2 regions of the Sporosarcina sp. So3-204 genome follow, and region 1 is predicted to be linked to the other one. Evidence: riboswitches for the same ligand, from Rfam matches in the RefSeq annotation. Region 1 holds a riboswitch; the other holds the start of a gene.
What was found. A riboswitch is a leader RNA that binds a small molecule or an ion and turns the genes downstream of it on or off. The one in region 1 is predicted to bind cobalamin.
Positions count from the first base shown of each region.

Region 1 (10,850 bases):
GTTCGTGCGACTAGATCACAAATAATCAGAAGAGACGCGCCGTTTAAAAAGGATAGCGTCAGTAAATGACGATGATCTGAGCCCCATAAAAGCCTTGTCATATGAGGAATAACGAGTCCTACAAAACCGATTGTACCAGATACAGCAACTGCTGAACCCGTTAATATCGATCCTCCAATTAAAATCATAAACTTACGTCTGCCTACATTCACACCTAGATGTTGTGCACGCTCTTCACCGAATAACATGACGTTTAACTCGCGCCTATTAAACCACAGCATAAGTGAACCGATAATGACAAATGGTAAAATCATTGTGACGTAATTCCAGCCACGCATCGAAACACTGCCTAGCAACCAACCGATTACTTGTCGAAGTTCTTCACCTGTCAAAGCAATCATGAGTGAGAGAATAGAACCTAAAAAAGAACCGAAGATTATTCCAGTTAATATTATGGTTTCCATTTTCATTGCACGATCAACAAGTCGCGCAAACCCAAGAACGAGGAACATTGTAAGCGCCGCACCAACCATACTAAATACAGGTAATGTGTAGTTGCCGAGAATTGGAATTGAAATACCGAAAAAAAGTGTCATCACGGCACCGACTGAGGCGCCGGATGACACTCCGAGTGTGTATGGGTCTGCAAGTGGGTTCTTTAAAAGCCCTTGAAAAGCTGCACCAGAAATCGCAAGTGACGCACCTACAAGACCAGCAAGCACAACACGCGGCATCCGAATTTTCCATAAAATATTCGTTGCCGTCACATCTACACCTGAATTCCAAAACGTGCTAATCGGTATTTGAACAGTTCCGATTGTTACACCGAGCCAGATTGCCCCAACGAGTGTGGCAATCGACACAATGTAGGCGACGCTTGATTTACTCACCAAAAACCTCAGGGTAAATTGCTTTCGCTACTTCTTCAAGTCCTTCGGCAAGACGGGGACCTGTACGGCTAGTTGTATTTGAGTCAACTTGGACAACCGCATTTTCTTTAACAGCAGTAATGATATCAAAGCCATCACGCTTTTTAATGCTTTCTATAATATCAGGCGCGTCATATATAACGACAATTACATCCGGATTTTCTTTTACAATAGCTTCTGGATCTATCTTGATCCAACCTTCGTCAGTGACCATATTTTTAGCACCAATCATATCAAACATTTCTTGGATGAAAGTTCCTGTACCAGGTGTATAAATATCAGGGACATCAGACGTTTCAACGAAAACTGTTTTTTCTTTTTCAGCTGTTGCTGTTTTAGCAACTACCTCTTCAACTTTAGCTTTCATATCCTCAACAATCTTTTCAGCTTCTGCTGTCTTACCTGTTGCTTTACCTATCGTTTCAATTGTCGTATACGTTTCTTCAAAATTCATAGCATTTTTCACAACGAATACTGTAATTCCTGCGTCGCGAAGTTGTTGTAGTCCTTCATCGCCCATGCCAATATTCATTCCATGCGCAAAGACAATATCAGGATTTTTCGCAACAATCGCTTCTACGTTAAATTCCTGACCACCGATTTTGTCGATTTTAGCAACTTCAGGTGGATAGTCGTCAAAGTCATTTACACCGACTACTGCATCACCAAGTCCAAGCGCAAATAAAATTTCTGTATTACTAGGCATTAATGAAACGATTGATTCTGGTGCTTTTTCAATCGTAATTTCATTGTCAACTTCATCGGTAATTGTGACCGGAAATGCCGCTTCGTCATTAACTTCAACTTCTTGTGTATCTACAACTTCTTCTTTCGGTGCATCTTCTGTAGCTGGTTTCTCTGGTGCTGCTGTAGAACCACACGCCGCTAGCATAAAGACAGCAAGAACTGCCGTTAGCCATAACTTCCACATATTTTTCATTGTTTTTCCTCCTGTTTTTGCCAAACGAAAACCCCCGTATGACTACGGAGGAATAAGTTGTGTAAAAATCTGCATATGAAAATGCGCTGACTTTCACAAATCCTATCCACGTAGGGTCATAAGTGATTCATAAAGGCAGGTCTCCTGGCTCGTGTTCATAGCGTATCGCATCTTCCCAGAAAAGTTTCTCCAGTGACTATTAGCGACTTGCTCACACATACAGTGGCGGGACCGCGTCGGCATTCAACCGACTTCCCTATTAACCCCCACTTTTTCAAGCGGGGGACCTTTATGTTTGGTATGTAGTTTTTTCTTCACTTTCCAGTATACTACAAAGTTCACAACTGTCGAGAAGGTAAACTACTTAAAAGTTAACACTATTTATTTTTGCGCTTCTAAATAAGTTGCAGCAAATACTTTCGTCGTCATTTCCATCGCATTTTCATCAAAATCAAATTTCTCATGATGATGTGGATACACTCTATCTTTATCAGATAATCTTGCACCAATGAAGAAATAAGCACCCGGTACTTTTTGCAAGTAGTACGAGAAATCTTCAACCGGCATAATTGGCTTCGTTTCAACAAATGCATCTTCGCCGAATGATTCCGTAACTGCACGTCGAACAACATCTACTGGTTCAGTATGGTTCCATAATGAATCATAACCGCTTACAATATCCACTTCTACTTCACAGCCAAGTGCCACGCCGACAGATTTTGCAATCTCCGTAAGACGACGTCCTGCTAACTTACGTAAATCCTCATCAAAAACACGTATCGTACCAGTCATCTCAGCTTTTTCCGGGATGACGTTATCTGCATCACCAGCGTTGAATTTACCAACTGATACGACAAGTTGTTTTAAGGGATCTGCATTTCTACTTACAATAGATTGCAGCGCAACCATGATATGACTCCCAGCTAAAATCGGATCAATTCCAGTATGTGGTTCCGCGCCATGTGTTCCTGAACCTTTTACAACTATCTTAAATGAATCTTCAGATGCCTGTAAATAACCTTCGCGTGTGTAAACAAAGCCGGCATCAAATGTTGACTGTAAATGCGCACCGTAAATGAAATCGACCCCATCAAGACAACCATCCTCAATCATACCAAGCGCGCCACCAGGGGATTGCTCCTCACCAAATTGATGGATAAGCACGATATTCCCTTCAAGTTGGTCTTTCACCCCATTCATCACTTTCGCAAATCCCAGCAACGAAGATGTGTGCCCATCATGACCACAAGCATGCATTACGCCAGGAACAGTCGATTTATAAGGTACATCTTTTGCATCTTGAATTGGCAATGCATCAAAATCAGCTCGAAAAGCGATTGTCTTACCAGGTTTTCCACCATAAATTTTGCCCACAACACCTCGTCCACCTACACCACGCCTAACTTCAATACCAAGGTTTTCTAAGTAAGAAGCGATGAATTCTGGTGTTTCTACTTCTTGATGGGATAATTCAGGATGCATATGTAAATGACGTCTAACATCAATTAATTCCTCTTTGTTTCCTGCAATTTTATCAAAAATAAGATCTTTCATATTATGTCAACTTCCTTTCTTCTATTTACTAATTGCCAGTAAAGCCCGACATGATTACCTGCTTACAAAATCTATAAAAACAGCTACCGCATTGAATCATACGGTAGCTAATAACTACATTCTTTCAGGTGCAGATACACCAATAAGTTTTAAGGCATTCGCAATTGTTGTACGCGTCGCAGTAATTAAAGCCAAACGTGCTTCAGACAATTCTTTATTATCAGAATCTAACACTTTTTCAGCATTGTAGAATGAATGGAATGTCGCAGCAAGTTCTTGAATATACGTTGCAACACGATGTGGTGAACGCGTTCTAGCTGCATCAGCAACTACTTGCGGGAAATCACCAATCTTTTTCAATAAATCAATTTCACGTTCCGCAATTAACAGTTCAACATTTTCTAAAGAAGCATTGAAATTCATTTCCTCAGACTGTCTCAAAATAGATGATATACGTGCATGTGCATATTGCGCATAGAAAACTGGATTTTCGTTCGATTTAGATACAGCTAAATCCAAGTCGAAATCCATTTGTGCATCGCCAGAACGCATTACGAAGAAATAACGAACTGCATCTAGACCTACTTCCTCAACAAGTTCACGTAATGTTACAGCTTTTCCAGTACGTTTACTCATCATCATACGCTCGCCGTCTTTGAATAAATGAACCATCTGCGAAACAATTACTTCAAGGCGGTCTTTCCCGTATCCAAGCGCTTCAATTGCTGCTTTCATACGTGGAATATAGCCGTGGTGATCCGCACCCCATATATTAATGAGTGTATCGAAGCCACGTTGAATTTTGTCCTCATGGTAAGCAATATCAGGCAAGATATATGTGAATGAACCATCTTTTTTAATTAACACACGGTCTTTATCATCACCAAATGTTGTTGAACGGAACCAAGTAGCACCGTCTTCTTCAAAGATATGACCATTTTCACTTAACTTTTCAAGCGTCGACTCGATTTTACCGCTTCCGTATAAAGTAGACTCAGAAAACCAATTGTCAAATTGAACACGGAAATCTTCTAAATCTACTTTTAATTTTTTAAGTTCGTAAGCTAAGCCATAAGAACGGAAAAAGTCATAACGCTCTTGGTCCGGTACGTTTTTATATTTATCCCCAAATTGTTCAACGAGGCTTTCACCAAGTTCAATAATGTCTTTCCCTTGATAGCCGTCTTCTGGCATTTCTCTTTCTTCACCCAACGCTTGAAAATACCTAGCTTCAACCGATATTGCTAAATTTTCTATTTGATTTCCAGCATCATTTATATAATATTCTCTTGAAACATCATACCCCGCTAAATCAAGCACATTACAAAGAGAATCCCCTACAGATGCACCTCGTGCATGTCCAAGATGGAGATCTCCCGTCGGATTCGCAGATACGAATTCAACTTGAATTTTCTCGCCTTTACCTGCATTTGAGCGACCATAATCAGCGTTTTGATTTAGAACCATTTTCACTATTTCTTGTAAATAATCTTTCTTTAACGTGATGTTAATAAAGCCAGGACCTGCAATATCAACTTTTTCAATTGAAGCACTCGCTTTATCAATATGTTGGACAATCGCTTCAGCAATTGCACGCGGTGGCTTTTTAGCAAGTTTAGTTAATTGCATAGCAATATTCGTTGCGTAGTCCCCGTTCTCTTTACTTTTAGATGTTTCAAGGTAGATATCTGGCATATCAGCCGTCTCTATAAGATCTGCTTCTACCACTGCTTTATGTAGCGCTAACTTAACGTCATTTTGTATTTGTTCAACTGCGTTCATGTTGTTCCCTCCGTATATGTAATAGTCAATTCGTATGTTCCTAATAAAGCACCTTCGGCATGTAATTCATAGACTACGTTAAAACGGCCTTGTTGTCCCTTTTTAATTGCCAGTTTTTTAGTTTTCACCAGTAATTTAAAACTTGCAGGTCCATTGCCATAAGTACCTGGTAATTCACTATCCACATTAAATGGTAAGCGCATATCCAAAGCGCCTTTTCTTAAAATAAGTGCGTCATTGTCCCCCATTTTAACAGTCGTTCTAATTTCCTGACCATCTGTTGTTTCCACGAATTTCAGGTAAGATGTTCCTGATTTCTCTATATAAGTACCTGTCGCTTCCAGTTTGTGTGTCTCTACATCTTGTCCAGGATGTTGGATTGAAGACTGAAGTTGGATGAGTACAGGTTGGTCAATCGCAATCGAATCCACATCATTCACCGCCCTATTATATCTACTTAAGTGAATACGTACTAATTTCAAGAAAGTTAACCTTGCTCAGGATTAACTAAATATCTTTTCATTATATCCTTCTTCTACCCTACATTTCAATAAAGCTTATCATTTATAGAAAAAATCATTATATAATCCGTTTAATCTTCCGTCTTCGGTCGCATACTACAAACAACGACTTGGACGGGGTGGGATGGTATGCAGCGAACAACTTTTGTAAAAAAGAAGAAAAAGAGAATGTTTTGGCGGCGCTTCTTATTGCTTACAATTACAGTTATTACCGCTGCACTGACCTCATATGGCGCGCTACTTCTGTATGCTCAAATAACCGGTGCGCCATCGCTTAGTGTCCCAAAGTCTTCCGTTTTTTTAGATAAGGACGGCAAACAAATCGGTGATAAGTTCTCTGCCGAACGAAGGTATTGGGTCTCTCTTGATAAGGTTTCCCCTTTTCTTGTAGATGCAGTCATCGCAACAGAAGATAGAAACTTTTATAAACATAATGGATTTGATTATAGAAGAATCGCAGGCGCCGTTTTGAAAGACATTAAAACGCGACGTAAAGCGGAAGGTGCTAGTACAATTACACAGCAATATGCACGTAATTTGTATTTAACACATGCCAAAACATGGAAACGTAAAGTTAATGAGGCATTGTACGCTTTTAGAATGGAAAGATTTTATGAAAAAGATACCATACTAGAAGGTTATTTGAACACTGTTTACTTTGGTCATGGTATGTACGGCGTGGAAGCAGCAAGCAAGTTTTATTTCGGTAAGCCAGCAATTGATTTAACTCTAGAGGAATCGGCCGTCATCACAGCGATTGCCAAAGGTCCATCTGCTTATTCACCTGTCGACAATCCGGAGAACTCCAAAGCGCGCAAAGAACTTGTATTATCCTTGATGGTCGCGCAAGGAGTCGTCACTGAAAGACAAGCTGATCGCGCAAAAGATGAAAAAATTGTTTTGAAAACACGTGAATGGGTCGACACGAAACTTGTAGCCCCGTACTTCCTCGACGAAGTATGGCGAGAAGCTGAAAAAATACTGACTGAGAAAGGGCGCAACCCTGCTGAAGGCGGTTGGTCTATACAAACAACGCTTAATGTACATCATCAACAAACTGCGGAGGAAGTAATCGCCAAATGGATGCCAGAAAACGAGTTACAACTTGGCTTTATGTCAATTGAACCAAATACCGGGGGAATTACTTCGCTCGTGGGTGGTGTTGATTATACAGAAAGTCCCTTTAATCGTGCGACACAGGCTAAACGGCAACCCGGTTCTGCAATAAAACCAATACTTTATACAGCTGCACTGGAAAATGGCTATAATCCATTAACGTTTTTAACTGCTGAGAAAACGATTTTCACTTACGATGAAGGTCGCTCTACTTATGAACCGAAAAATGTGAACGGTAAATTCGCCAATCATCCAATTTCATTGGCACAAGCGATTGCCATTTCGGATAATATTTTTGCAGTAAAAACGTTAGAAGACATCGGATATAAAGATTACAGTAATATGGCCAAACGTCTTGGCATTCAAGCAAATATTCCGCCATCGCCAGCTACTGCACTTGGCACATCAGATGTTACATTGTTGGAAATGACGAATGCTTTTAACAGATTTGCATCAGGCGGAACTGAAGTAGTGCCCACAACTATTATTTCTATTGTAGACACAACTGGTAAAACCATCTACGAAAAGAAAATAAAGAAATTAAAACAAGTTATTTCTGAACAAGATGCATTTATAATGACACATCTTTTAACTGGTATGTTTGATCCTGTTTTCAATGATTATTCAACTTCAACTGGCTTGTCTATGCGTCAGAACCAAACAAGACCGTATGCAGCTAAATCTGGTACGACGGTTTCTGATCAATACTTAATTGGCTATTCTCCTTCAATTACTGCTGGTATTTGGACTGGCTACGATATAGGCGAACAAATAACAGATGCTAGGGACAAAGCTGCTTCAAAGAAAATATGGATTGAATTCATGGAATCAATTCATAGCGGCATACCCCCTGAACCTTTTATTCCGCCAGATGGCGTAAATGGTGTAATTGTTGATGTAGAGACAGGCGGTTTAGCAATTTCAGAATGTGAACGCCAGCGACTCGTTTATGTAAAAGAAAAAGATATGCCTCAAAAACTTTGTACTGATAAAAGCCTTAGAGAATTACGCGAATCTGATAAAGATGTCGACAAAGGATTTAATTTATTCCCGTTTTCATTCTTCGATTAACAGGTACGGGTTATGGTTTCATTAATTTTGCACGTAAAATCAGCGGTACGGAAATAAATTCATCTGCAGCAAGTACAAAGTATGCCGATGTGAAATTAAAAAAGCTTCCCTTTCCCATTTACGGGAGAGAGAAGCTTTTTTTACCTACTCTGTGTGGCTTTAAAAAAAGAAATCATGCTTGGGTTTGTCTGACTTCATAATCAAAAGCACACGGCATTTCGGTAGTCCTAGCTTACTTGGCAAGCTATGTTTTTAAGTGTACTTCCTTTTTGATAGACATTCAACCTCTACATCAATTCTACAGAAATAAACATATTTCAAACTAAGTTTAATCCTCAATTAAGCAGAGTTTTAAAGTCTTTTTATGCAAATACGTACGAAGCTTAAATTAATCAATCTTGAGAGATTCGTGCAATGCCGAATTACTATTATTCCATAATTCTTTATTATGACCGACTAAGAACTCAGTAAGTACACGCTTAGAAGTATCATCCATATCATCTACCATAATATTTCTTTTAATGGATTTGTCCATTTTGTTCATATGTTCAATAAAGTTTTTATATCCTCGGCGTTTTTCACGATTCACGACCATTTCACACGCTGTTACGCCCGCATAATAAGGACCGTTTTCTTTATAATCTATCGTTACCCAAATAAGCCAATACTGTTTGCCGCCTTCGGAATCTTCACGGTCCATCGTGAATTTAATGCCGCGTTCCAAAGTACTTCTTGCATGCATTGCCCCAATTTCGATTGTAGCAACCTCGTCTTCTACGTCAATAACGACTGGTGACACGTTCTCCAAAGACAATGACCCAATACCGAAACCTTTATGCCCGTCCGTTGGATCGTCTTTTATAATCGTAAAGCCCATCTTAGGCTGTGGTTTCTTTTCATTTTCCATCCGTTAATCCCTCCAAATATGCTATTATCCATAGTATACTGGATATTAGTGAGGAGGGGAAAATAAATGCCGTATGTAACTGTAAAAATGATCGAAGGACGTACTGATGAACAAAAACGTGCTCTTTGCGAAAAAGTAACAGCTGCCGTCTCTGAAACGACTGGCGCACCTGTGGAAAATGTTACTGTTTTCATAGAAGAAATGTCTAAAAACAATTATGCTGTCGCAGGAAAACTTTTTAGCGATAAATAATCATTTTAAAAAAGCTGACCCGTGAAGGTCAGCTTTTTATATATTAACTTGTAACTCTAATTGTCCAATAAATTCAAATGCCTCTGCCATTTCCGCATCGGTAAACTTTAATTTGTTTTTCACAATATGTACCTTCTTTATCTGCTCTTCTTTTTCTAGATGGTCGAAATAAAGTAATGTAGACACAAGTTCAAGAAAACGAGAACTTTTAACTTGCATCATATCAATAAAGCCCTCGAGACGGTCATGAATATGATCATTTGTTTCCGAAAATTGAACACCTTCGTTCGTGACATTGTATTGGTATTGAACGTACGACCCTTTATTTACAAGCTCTTCATTTAAAAAACCCATCTTACAAAGCTCTTCAATGCGAAGCGTTAACTCTTCCGAATAAGGTCCATACATATGGAGTTCGTACTTTTCAGCAAATGGGAAATTCATTTTCTTCGCAATATAAATCATTTTTTGAAACTTTTTACGTCCAGTGACTTCATTGGCCAATAAAACAAATTGTACAATCTTTGCGTGCTCTTGTAGCAATTTAGACACCCTTTCCTATCCTTTTAACATTTGGAGAATTTGACGATACAATGGATTTTCTGCTTGACCTGCTGCTAATATATCCTCAGGAAAATAAAGCTTATGATCGGTTCTTATTTTACCGGAAATCGCCTCAACAATATCTGACGACCGGGATATCTCACTTAATTCTCCATTAGGCTTCTTCAGAAAAATGGGTAAACGTTCGTTTTCTTCTCCTGGTCGATAAAAATCGTATGGCAAATCTGAAGAAGAATCAACAACTAGATAATATTCTGGATCAAGTCCAGCCTGTTTAAACAGTTCTCCTAATTCATAAATCTTTTTATATTGTGTTGCTGGATTAAATTCAACATATTGAAACAATTTACGGTTAATAAATCTATTGCTTAAGTCCGCTAAAATAGGATCTGACTCTTTTATCCAAAGCTGGAAGTACGTAGTCATAACACCTTCATCTAGCGATATATAGTCTTCTAATAAAAATGTACGATCAAAAAACGTTAGAAAATGAACAGGTTCTTGTTTAAATTGATAGCCTGATTCATAAAGATATTTGGCGCGATGTAAAATCTTCGTTAAAATAACTTCTGCACTTCTTGATACTGGATGGAAATAAACTTGCCAGTACATTTGATAGCGACTCATAATATAATCTTCTACAGCATGCATGCCAGTAGATTTGATAACAACTTGGTCTTGAGTTGGACGCATAACACGTAAGATTCTCTCCATATCAAAATGGCCGTAAGATACACCAGTAAAATAGGCATCTCGTTGTAAATAATCCATTCGATCCGCATCAATTTGACTCGATATTAGACTGACTACTAGTTTGTCTGGGTACGTTTTCCCGATTACATCCGCTACTTTTTGTGGAAAATCAGGAGAAACCCTACTAAGCACTTCATTTACTTCAGTATCACCAAGTAAAATAGCTTGTGTAAATAATTCATGATCGAGATTAAAAACATTTTCAAAGGCATGTGAATAAGGCCCATGTCCCAAATCATGTAATAATGCAGCGCAAAGAGCAACGAGTCGCTCATCGTCATTCCATTCAGGTCTTCCGCTAAAACCATCATCTACAATGCGCCGAATAATTTCGTAGACACCCAATGAGTGATGAAATCTGCTATGTTCTGCCCCGTGAAATACGAGATAAGTTGTCCCAAGCTGTTTAATACGGCGTAATCTTTGGAATTCTCTCGTTCCGATAACATCCCAAATTACTT
Region 1 covers NZ_CM176485.1:386,283-397,132, reverse strand. The annotation lists gene AC3RV6_RS01910 (FecCD family ABC transporter permease) at 1-890, opposite strand, end outside; gene AC3RV6_RS01905 (ABC transporter substrate-binding protein) at 883-1,869, opposite strand; cobalamin riboswitch at 1,987-2,175, opposite strand; gene AC3RV6_RS01900 (M20 metallopeptidase family protein) at 2,251-3,423, opposite strand; gene argS (arginine--tRNA ligase) at 3,538-5,205, opposite strand; gene AC3RV6_RS01890 (YwiB family protein) at 5,202-5,687, opposite strand; gene AC3RV6_RS01885 (transglycosylase domain-containing protein) at 5,856-7,913, shown strand; gene AC3RV6_RS01880 (YwhD family protein) at 8,302-8,820, opposite strand; gene thmT (2-hydroxymuconate tautomerase) at 8,887-9,072, shown strand; gene AC3RV6_RS01870 (YwgA family protein) at 9,109-9,615, opposite strand; gene AC3RV6_RS01865 (HD domain-containing protein) at 9,631-10,850, opposite strand, start outside.

Region 2 (10,850 bases), 130 kb from region 1:
GGACCTCCTGTAGTTATTTTAAAAAGTGCTTTACTTATCAAGCATAACATAAAGCAGCAGTCTTTGTAGAAAGGCATGTAGTTTAAAGGTACTATAGTATATATATGATAGTTATACTAATTTGCTAACATTTGTATATAAATCGTTTTTACCGGAGAGTGTAAAATATCTTGTGTAAATGAATAAATGCAAAAAGGAAGACCTTTTCTTGGTAGAATTAAGTCACCACAACCAATCCTAGAAAAGAGGCCTTCCCTATGACTCAGTTTACAACAGATATTGTTCAAGCACTAGTACAAAAACAAGATATTACCGAGGTTTTTCGTTCACATCTAGAAACAGCGATAAATACTTTACTCACAACTGAGCTGACGGCATTTTTAGATTATGAAAAATATGACCGTATCGGCTTCAATTCAGGAAATTCCCGCAATGGATCATATGACCGAACGCTCCATACTGAATATGGTGACCTTCAGGTCAAGATTCCTCGTGATCGTAACGGCGAGTTCAAACAACAGACAGTCGCGCCTTATAAACGCTCAAACGATACACTTGAATCTTTTGTCATTCACATGTTTCAAAAAGGCGTGACTATGTCAGAAATCGCAGATTTAATTGAGAAAATGTACGGTCATCATTACACACGTCAAACAATATCGAATATGACACAAGTAGTAGGTGAACAAGTAGAAGCCTTTAATAGAAGGAAGCTAAGTGCGCGCTATGCCTGTGTTTATTTAGATGCAACTTATATTTCTGTTCGACGTGAAACTGTTTCTAAAGAAGCTGTTTATATAGCTGTGGGCATTCGTGAAGACGGCTCAAAAGAAGTGATTGCCTACACAATCGCGCCGACAGAATCAGCTTTCAATTGGAAAGAGCTCCTACTAGAAATAAAGGAGCGTGGCGTAGAAGAAGTTCTGCTCTTTCTTTCAGACGGCTTAACAGGCATGGTGGACACAATTGCGACTGCATTTCCTAAAGCTGAATTCCAAACATGTTTAGTGCATGTAGCACGTACGATTTCACATAAAGTGCGGGTTGAAGATCGAGCTGAAATTTGTGAGGATTTCAAAATGGTTTATCGGGCTGATAATAAAGAAGCCGGTCAAGTTGCATTAGACAAGTTCTGTTCAAAATGGAAAAAATCGTACCCCAAGGTGACGAAATCACTCGCTGCAAATGACCATTTACTTACCTTCTACAGCTTTCCGAAACCCATTTGGCGCAGCATATACTCAACGAATTTAATCGAGTCATTTAACAAGCAAATTAAGAAATATACAAAGCGAAAAGAACAGTTTCCCAACGAAGAATCACTTGAACGTTTCCTCGTTTCCCAGTTCGAAGATTACAACCAACGCTTCCTCACACGATGCCATATCGGTTTCGATCAAGCGCGCGCTGAGCTGGCTAATATGTTTGAAACAAAAGAATAATAGATAGTTTATTTCAGAATAAAAGGTGATTTCCAAGAAAGTATATCCTGTTCATCAAGAGAAAATCGTATGGTTTAGAAGTTGTAAAAAAATAAAAGTGACAGTAACTATGAAAAGGTTGGATTGTCATTTACACATAAATATTGACACTCCCTTTTACCGTTGTGATTATCTTCAGACAACTCTATAATAGAAATTAGGATTATAACAACTTCATAATATATATTTTGGTTCTTTGCCTTTGGGTAAAGATTAATAAGGAATCAGGTGAGAATCCTGAACGGTCCGGCCACTGTAATTGGGAAGTGACTTCTGTAGTAACCACTGGTTGAAAAACTGGGAAGGTAGAAGGAACGATGTAAACCCATAAGTCAGGAGACTTGCCAAGATATGAATGCGTAACGCCTTCTAGGATAAGGGCAGCATCGTGTATCTTACAGTCTATTAAACTTGTAGTGGAACATACATATGCCCTTATCTCAGAATTTTTTGAGGTGGGGGTTTTTTATTTTGGGAAAGGAACAGTCGGAAGGAAAAAACTAATCTATTTATAAAAGGAGAATGTTGAAATGAATACAATGACGATTAAAGTGAAACAGCTGCTTTCTGTACTATTAGTAATGTTAATGTTGGTGTCGATGCTTCCGGTTCAAGCGTTCGCAGCTGATTCAGAAACAAGCACTGAAAATAATACAGTTTCTATTCGTGTTGAAGGCCCAACAGGTCCATTATATGACTTTAGGGACGAAGTAGTAGAAGCAGACAATGTTTATGATGCTACCTTAGCTGTTTTTAAAAAACATAGTGTTGTTTATAAAGCTGCTGCTGGATATATTGGGTCGATTGCAGGTTTTGAAACAGGTACTTACAGTGGTTGGGATGGCTGGAACTTTTCAACTAATTTAGAAGTGTATTCAGAGGAATGGGCTGGAGATGCGCCATTAGATGGTATTACAGAAATTGTTTGGTATTATGGCGGAGAAGGTGACCTATATCCGTTTGAGTATGGTAATACACTTGAGGAAATTACATTTACTCCGACTATTACATTATTAACGGATGCGATAGAGAATACACCACTTGAAATTCAGTTAACAGGACAATATCGCCATTTTCTAGATTGGAGTGGTACATCTTTAGGTACAAAAACAACTGAATTGAAAGATGTTCTTGTAAAGTTTAACGGTAGTGAATATAAAACAAATGCTGATGGAAAAGTTACTATTCCAAAAGAAAAAATACAAATCGGGACTTTTGAATTGGAAGTATCGAAGTACATACAAGATAGTTACCCACTTACAGTTCGTACAACAAAAGAGATTGTTGTTGAAATAAACGAAGCCGAATTACTGATTGAAAAAACAAAACAATCAATTGAAAAAGCAGTTCATTATTATAAGCAAGATAAAGCGAAAGTTAGTGAACGAGTTTCTTCGTCACATAGTGGTTATTGGTCATTAACACCATTGTGGAGTTCTGGGATTGATATAGCATCGTACCCATGGGTATCGGGAAAAGAACCAACTCATGAATCATCCTATTGGAATAAGGAACGTACTAAGCCGGTAACTATGTCAAATGAAGATGCAGGAACTATTATTGGTGCATCGATATTGGGTATGGATCCAACTAATTTGGGTAGTCGCAATATAGTAAAAGATTTATTAGAAAGGCAAAAAGATGACGGCTCATTTAGCACTACAATTTGGGGGCAGTCCTGGGCGTTTATCGCATTAGATTTAGTAGATGCAGAATATGATCAAATTAAACATATTGATGCCCTTTTAGAAATGCAGAGTAAAGAAACGGGTAGTTTTGGCCCTTTAGATGCAACGGGCTGGATGTTAATGGCATTAGCGCCACATTCCAATAAACCCGAAGTAGAAACAGCAATTAAAAAAGCGGTTGCAGTATATCACACGAGCTTTCAAGAAAATGGATTTATTGATGATTCAAATACGATGGGTACAATTATTTCAGGCTTAGCATCTGTTGGGGAAGATTTATTTTCTGAGAAGTGGACATATGATAAAGATGGACAAAAAGTTAATATAGTTGGACATTTAGTCGATAATTATCAGCTTGCGGATGGTTCTTTTCGATGGAAAACAACACAAAATTCGTCAAATCTGATGTCGACAGAACAGGTTTTCATTGCTTTAATGGATTCATTGGAGAAGAAATCAACATTTGTTCGATTGAAAGAGTACTTAAATAATAAAGAAAATGATGATGAAATAATAGTTCCAGTAGAGAAGCCAGATTGGGAAATAAAAGTTGACGAACTACTTTCGAATACAGCCAATTTTTATAAAAGTGGACGATTTGACCAAAAAAACTTCAAATGGGGTATCCCCGAACTTAGTTGGACAGAAATAGTAGCTTTAAATGCATCAGGTAACAATTTAAAAAGTAATTCATTAGAAATGCCTTCTTGGTCTGATAAAGATCCAGGTCTAAAAGCAAATGAAAGTGATACTGACCATATCCGTTATATATACGGTTTGCTCGCATTAGGTAAAGATCCATCAAATGCTTGGGAAACGAATCGGAACTTATTTGCTGAATTAGCAGCGCAACAAAAAAAATCAGATAATTCGTTTGGTGCCATTAACAAGCATGCATGGGCAATGTTAGCATTAGATGCTGGTGGAAAACTAGGATATAATGTCGGTAATTGGAATGAACAGACAAAGGAGAGTGCCTTAGAACACCTACTTTTACAAGAAAAGAAAAGTGGTGGTTTTGCACTATCATTAGATACTACAGAAAATCCTGATGCTGATATGACTGGAATGGTACTTCTCACATTAGCTAATTATCAAAGTGAGAGTGCTGTAAATGAAGCAATTGAGCGGGCTAAAACAGTACTTCTTAGGAGCCAACTTGATACTGCCGGTTGGGAATCTTGGGGTAAGGAAAATGCCAATAGTATAGCAACTGTTATTTCTGGTCTTGTTGCAATTGGTGAAAATCCACTTTCAGAAACTTGGACGAAAGGAAAGCTTACACCATTAGATGCACTAGAACCTTATCAATTAGATAACGGAGCATTTACCTACAATTTAGGTCCAACACCAAAGCCATCTGTCAATCTAATGGCTACAGAGCAATCTTTAATTGCTTTAACAGAACTTAAATCAGGCAAATCCGTCTGGCAACAAATAGCAAATGGGAATATGGGAGAAACAGACCCGGGTCCAGAAAAACCTAAAAAAGTTGAAGTTGAAAAAGACAAACCGTTCGAGTTAGAAGTAGAAGCGAATGATGTTGTAACAACGCCAGTCATCCTAACCTTCACAAACTCTAAACTTCCAAGCATCACAGCAGAACGTGCGGGTGCAAAACTGGAAATTCCAGGAGGGACATCCGTCACGTCTTCGGAGTGGAACAGTGAGTTACAGGCACCAACAAAACAAACAACATCACCTGATGATAAAAGTAAGATAGAAAATGTGCTTACAGGAAAAAATCTTAAAAGTATTGCAGCACATATCAAAGTCGGTGGAGATACAAGGATTGTATTTGATGACTATGTAACGCTTCAATTTAAAGGATTAGGTAATTTAGAGTCTGGCTTCATTGGAAGTGATGGCGTATTTAACTTAATTCCTAAAAGGGATCCTAGTAATACGATTGAAGATGTATATGCTTATACACAAGGCCAAGACCTAATTATAAAAACAAAACATTTCACTGAATTTCTAGTCATTGAAACAGAGAAAAAAGTAGTGACTCCACCAGGTGGTGGGGATGGTGGGATAACTCAACCATCCACAAAGACTGTTAAATTTTCCGTTGAGAAAAGAACCGTGGATTCAAGTGATATTATCTCGCAGACTATTGTTACATTAAATGCTGGTGATACTGCTTATACGCTATTAAAAAGAATTGCGGAAGAAAAAAACATCACAATAATAGCTTCCGGAAGTGGCCCAGCGGTCTATGTTGAATCAATCGGAGGGTTAGCTGAGTTTGATGAGGGACAACAAAGCGGTTGGATGTATTCCGTCAATGGACTATTCCCTGAATATAGTGCAGGCACTTATGTCTTGAAAGATGGAGATATACTTCGCTGGCAGTACACAAAAGATTTAGGTAAAGATCTTGGCGGATATATTCCAGATAGTGGAGGAGGTGGTGGATTAACTCCGACACCAGAAACACCTGGAAAATCAGAAGTAACTGTTACACCCGATAAACCATTTATTCTAGATGAAAAATTCCAAAATGATTTGACTTCTCCAATAATTTTAGAATTTGAAGATAAGGCTAAAAAGTTCCCTAAAGTAACTGCGCTTCGTAAAGATACTTTATTAGAAATTGCAGAAGGCACAAATGTAACGTCTGACTGGGACGGTAAGCTTCAATTACCGACAGCTGTGAGTACCAACGAAAAAGATCTAGAAAAGATTAACGAACTATTAAAAGCTAATGGCGAGGAAATTAAGAATGTTGATTTACGTATTAAAGTTGGCGGTGCGAAGTCTGTTAAATTCGACCGACATGTTACGTTGACATTCAAAGGCAAAGGGTCTTTAGATGCTGGCATAATTGATGTAGATGGAAAGTTCTCTTTAATTAAACGTTCTAAGACTGGAAACAGTACAGAAGATGTTTATGCGTACCAACTTGGTGAGGATTTGATTATTAAAACAAATCACTTTACAGAGTTCCTACTATATAAACCAACAGCAATTGAAAAACCTGTTAAGCCATTAGAATTCACTGACATTTCAAAGCACTGGGCAAAAGATTATATCCAACAAGCAGTTCAATTGGAAATTTTCAAAGGATATACAGACGGTACGTTTAGACCAGATAAGTATTTAACACGTGCCCAAGCTGTTTCTGTACTCGTACGTGCACTAGATATAAAAACGGATGAAGCAGCACCGTTTTCAGATATTGGCAGTTATGCTGAAGATACACAAGCAGAGATTTCAGCAGCGTATAAGCACGGTTTGATTAAGAAACAAGATGGTAAATTTAATCCGTCGAATCAAGTAACGCGTGCTCAAATGGCATTGATGCTACACCGTGCACATGAGTACAAAACTGGTAAGAAATATATTGCTGCTAAAAGAGCGCCTTATTCTGATTTCGGTAGATATGATGATGAAACAATTAATGCTATTTCAATGTTGCATGAATTAAATATTGCGACTGGATCAAATGGCAAGTATTTACCAAATAACTATACAACACGCGCACATGTAGCGAAGATGGTTATAAACTCTTTAGGACAAGTAAAATAAAAAAGATTCAGCCTTGCGTTTTTTTATATAAACGCAAGGCATTCTGTCTATTATTGGACAATCTTATTAAATAATAGAATCATAAAAAAGGAGCGTTTACAAATGAATTATATAAAAAAACAAACAATGAAACTGTCTATTTTATTACTTTCTTCCATGTTATTTTTGTTGCCTGTCTTATCAGTCCAAGCTTCAGAAAACATTACAACTCAAAATATGGATTTAACGACGGATCAGCAATACACTACTGCCGTTAATCAAGCCATTAAAGGAGCAAGCGACTATATATTACAACAAGGTGTAAATAGCGATTGGGAAGCTATAGGGCTTTTCAGAGCAAATAAAGAAATACCACAAGATTATAATGCTAAGTTTATGCAAAATCTACAAGATCAGGTTATTAGTAAATCTGGAAAAGGAAGAATGAAGGTTACAGATGTAGAACGTCTAACGATGGCTGCGGTTGCTATAGGTAAGGATCCTACGAATGTAGATGGCAAGGGCTTTAATTTAATCGAGAAAATTTATAATGCAGAGCCATGGAGTCCAGGCGTTGACAGTCTAACATTCCAAGGGAATAACGGTATTATTTTTGCTCTTATTGCACTTGATACAAAGAAATATAGTGTACCGAATAATGCAAAATGGACACGTGAAAAACTTATTTCAGAATTATTAAACTATCAAAAAGAGGATGGTTCCTGGAGTCTAACAACTTCTACAACAGATGCTGCTAGTTTTGATATTACGGCGATGGCGCTCAGCTCATTAGCGCCTTATCGCGACAAACCTTTAGTAAAGGCGGCAATTGATAAATCCATACAGTTTTTGTCGAAAGAACAAGGTTCAACGGGGGGATTTAGTGAGGAATTTGTTGGCGGAATTTCGAGTGAAGCGACTTCTCAAGTAATTATTGGATTGACTGCGAATAAAATTGATCCACGGAGTCTAGCATTCACAAAAAATGGTACGAACTTGATTGATCACCTATTAAGTTTTAAAGATAAAACTGGTGGTTTTAAGCATACAGCAGCGGATAGTTCTTCAAACGCAATAGCGACAGAGCAAGCATTGCAGGCGCTCGTTGCGTTCGAGTTGTATATGAAAGGAAACGGTTCACTATACGACTTCAGTAAGCAAAAAGAACCGTCAGAACCAACACCAACACCAAATCCTATTGATTTCACAGATGTTGAAGGGCATTGGGGGAAAAACTTTATTCTACAAGCAGCACAATTAAACATTGTAAATGGTTATAAAGACGGGACTTTTAAACCCGACAATAAGTTAACGCGTGTTCAGGCGGTAGCGGTTATTGTTCGAGGATTGGATCTGAAAACGACTGACCCAGCACCTTTTACAGACATTGGGGGCTATGGAAAAGAAACACAAGCAGAAATTGCTGCAGCATACAAATATGGATTAGTGAAGAAATTAGATGGAAATTTTAAACCATCAAATAAAGTGACGCGGGCGCAAATGGCCCTCATGTTGCAACGGGCTTATGAGCAAAAAACAAATAAGAAGTACGTTATTTCAGCTAAAGCTCCTTACAGTGATTTCGGTAACTATGATGAGGAAACAGTAAACGCGATAACGATGCTATATGAACTAAAAATCGCGACGGGATCGAATGGATTGTATAAGCCTGGTAACGATACAACTCGTGCGCATGCTGCGAAGATGCTTGTAAACTTTATGAACGAGCTGGAAAAATAATAAAGGAGTTGTAATAAATGCGCCAGATGAAATTAATTTCGTCTTTTCTACTTTCTATGTTGCTTATTTTTGTGTTGAGTGCTTGCGGCACTTCATTGCAAAAACCTACAGGGTTAGAAAAGCCAGATCAATTACCTATAGATAATACGACAGAAGAACAGGGTTTATTGACTTTAGAGCCAGAAGAGCAAGAGGATAAAGGGGAATTTGCAGATAAATCACCTGTAGAGAAAGAAAAAGAAGTTATAGCTTTACCAAAAGATACGAATCCACCGTCCAAAGAAAATGAAACGAAACCGAAAGAAAAAACACCGGTAGAAGTCAATAAAGCAGAAAATCCTGCGAAAAAACCTGAGGCTTCATCTAATGATGGCAATAAAAAAACGGAGCCGGTAGTTAATAATAGTAAAAAACCAGTTGCATCAACACCGGTAGCGAAGCCAACGCCAAACCCAGCACCAACACCGGCACCGAAACCAACGCCAAGTCAACCAGTAAAACCTCCGACTGAAAAGCCTGTTGAAGAAGAAAAAACGCCGGAGCCAGAAGTAAATAAGATTGTTTATTCAATAGTCATATCATCAGCATCCAACGAAATTCCTTTGCCTCCAACTGAAATGGAGATTGAGGAAGGTGTTACTGTATTAGAAAGTTTAATCGATATTACCAAAAAACATAAAGTCCAAATGGATTATCGTGGTGGTCGTGGTGCCACCGCTTATATTGAAGGAATAGGGAATGTGTATGAATTCGACCGCGGACAAGGTAGTGGATGGATGTACAGGGTTAATGGGATATTCCCTGATCGTGGTGCAGGTGTTGTCCCTTTAATGGCAGGAGACCGTGTTGAATGGCTATATACAACAAACTTAGGCGTAGATCTAAATGCTAGTCTTAAGCCTTTTCGCAGATAAAGTAAGTACAGAAAACCTGACCTAAGTGTAAATTTCACTGGGTCGGTTTTGCATTTAACCTATTCAGAAAAACTTGTTCCAATGGGAAAGCGGTGTACAACATATGGAGAACGGCTTTCGCGGTTACCATCCGTTCGTTATTTTCTTTTATTATATATTTGTTGGGTTTTTAGCGATGTACTTTAATCACCCAGTATTTTTACTAATGATTATTTTATTGTTAATAAGCGTCAATATCACACATGACAAAGGAAAAGCTTTGAAAAAATGGATTCCAATGCTAATCATAATGAGTGCATTTATGATAGTGATAAATCCTTTTATAAACTCAAGAGGAACAAATATTTTGTTTTATTTTAGAGGTAAGCAAGTTACGCTTGAAGCGACTATGTATGGTGTTGTTATGTCGATGTCATTAGTTGCTATACTTCTCATGTTCATTTCATTTAATTTAATTCTAAATGGTAATAAGTTTTTATTCGTGTTCTCTAGATTTTTACCGAGAACTGCATTTTTAACTATGTTAGCAATTCGATTTGTGCCACTTTTAAAGCGAAGATTCGATGAAATTAGTGATGTACAACGCATTCGTGGGATGGTCATGACATCAGGGACAATTAGAGATCGAGCAAAAAACGGTATGGTTATGGTGCAAATTCTTTTGACTTGGTCACTAGAAGAGGCGATAGAGACAGCGGATTCAATGAAAGCAAGGGGATATGGCATAGGTAAAAGAAGTCCCTATATTCCATACAGATGGGACAAACGCGATAAAGTTTGGCTTGCTATAATGGCTTTTCTATTCACAATTTGTCTAGTAGGTGGTTTTTTAGGATATGGGAAAATCATTATTTATCCTGAACTTGGTACCTTTAAGCTTTATTTAATCGATTGGATTGTCCTCTTAAGTGCTGGAATTATAATATCCTTTCCACTATTTATAGAAGGGAGAGAAAAATATAAATGGAAATATTTAATTTAAGTAATCTTTCTTTTAAATTCCCTGATGCGCAAGAAGAAGTTGTTAAGAATATTAATCTTAGCGTGGCGGAAGGTGAGTTTATTGTCCTTTGTGGGGCGAGTGGTTGCGGAAAAACAACATTATTGAGGTTGCTAAAAAAAGAACTTGCACCAGTGGGTGAACTGATAGGAGAAATACGTTATAACGGGCAACTTTTAGATGCTTATGATGAGCGAACTTTAATAGAAGAAATCGGACTTGTTTCTCAAGATCCTGATAACCAAGTTGTTATGGATGAAGTGATGCAGGAAATTGTTTTTGGCTTAGAGAACTTAGGTTACTCAAATTTTGAAATGCGAAAAAGAGTGGCTGAAATGGTTCACTTTTTTGGGATGGAAGGATTGCTACGTTTAAAACCATCTGAATTATCCGGTGGGCAAAAACAAATGCTGAACTTGCTATCAGTACTTTTATTAAAACCTAAAGTATTACTTCTAGATGAACCAACATCACAACTCGATCCAATTGCTGCAAAAGATTTAATTATTATGCTTGA
Region 2 covers NZ_CM176485.1:259,448-270,297, forward strand. The annotation lists gene AC3RV6_RS01300 (IS256 family transposase) at 258-1,442, shown strand; cobalamin riboswitch at 1,654-1,844, shown strand; gene AC3RV6_RS01305 (S-layer homology domain-containing protein) at 2,012-6,700, shown strand; gene AC3RV6_RS01310 (S-layer homology domain-containing protein) at 6,803-8,419, shown strand; gene AC3RV6_RS01315 (DUF4430 domain-containing protein) at 8,437-9,333, shown strand; gene AC3RV6_RS01320 (energy-coupling factor transporter transmembrane component T) at 9,437-10,315, shown strand; gene AC3RV6_RS01325 (ABC transporter ATP-binding protein) at 10,297-10,850, shown strand, end outside.
Region 2: it holds a riboswitch for cobalamin, as region 1 does, so the genes downstream of both, AC3RV6_RS01305 (S-layer homology domain-containing protein) here and AC3RV6_RS01905 (ABC transporter substrate-binding protein) in region 1, are expected to answer to the same signal.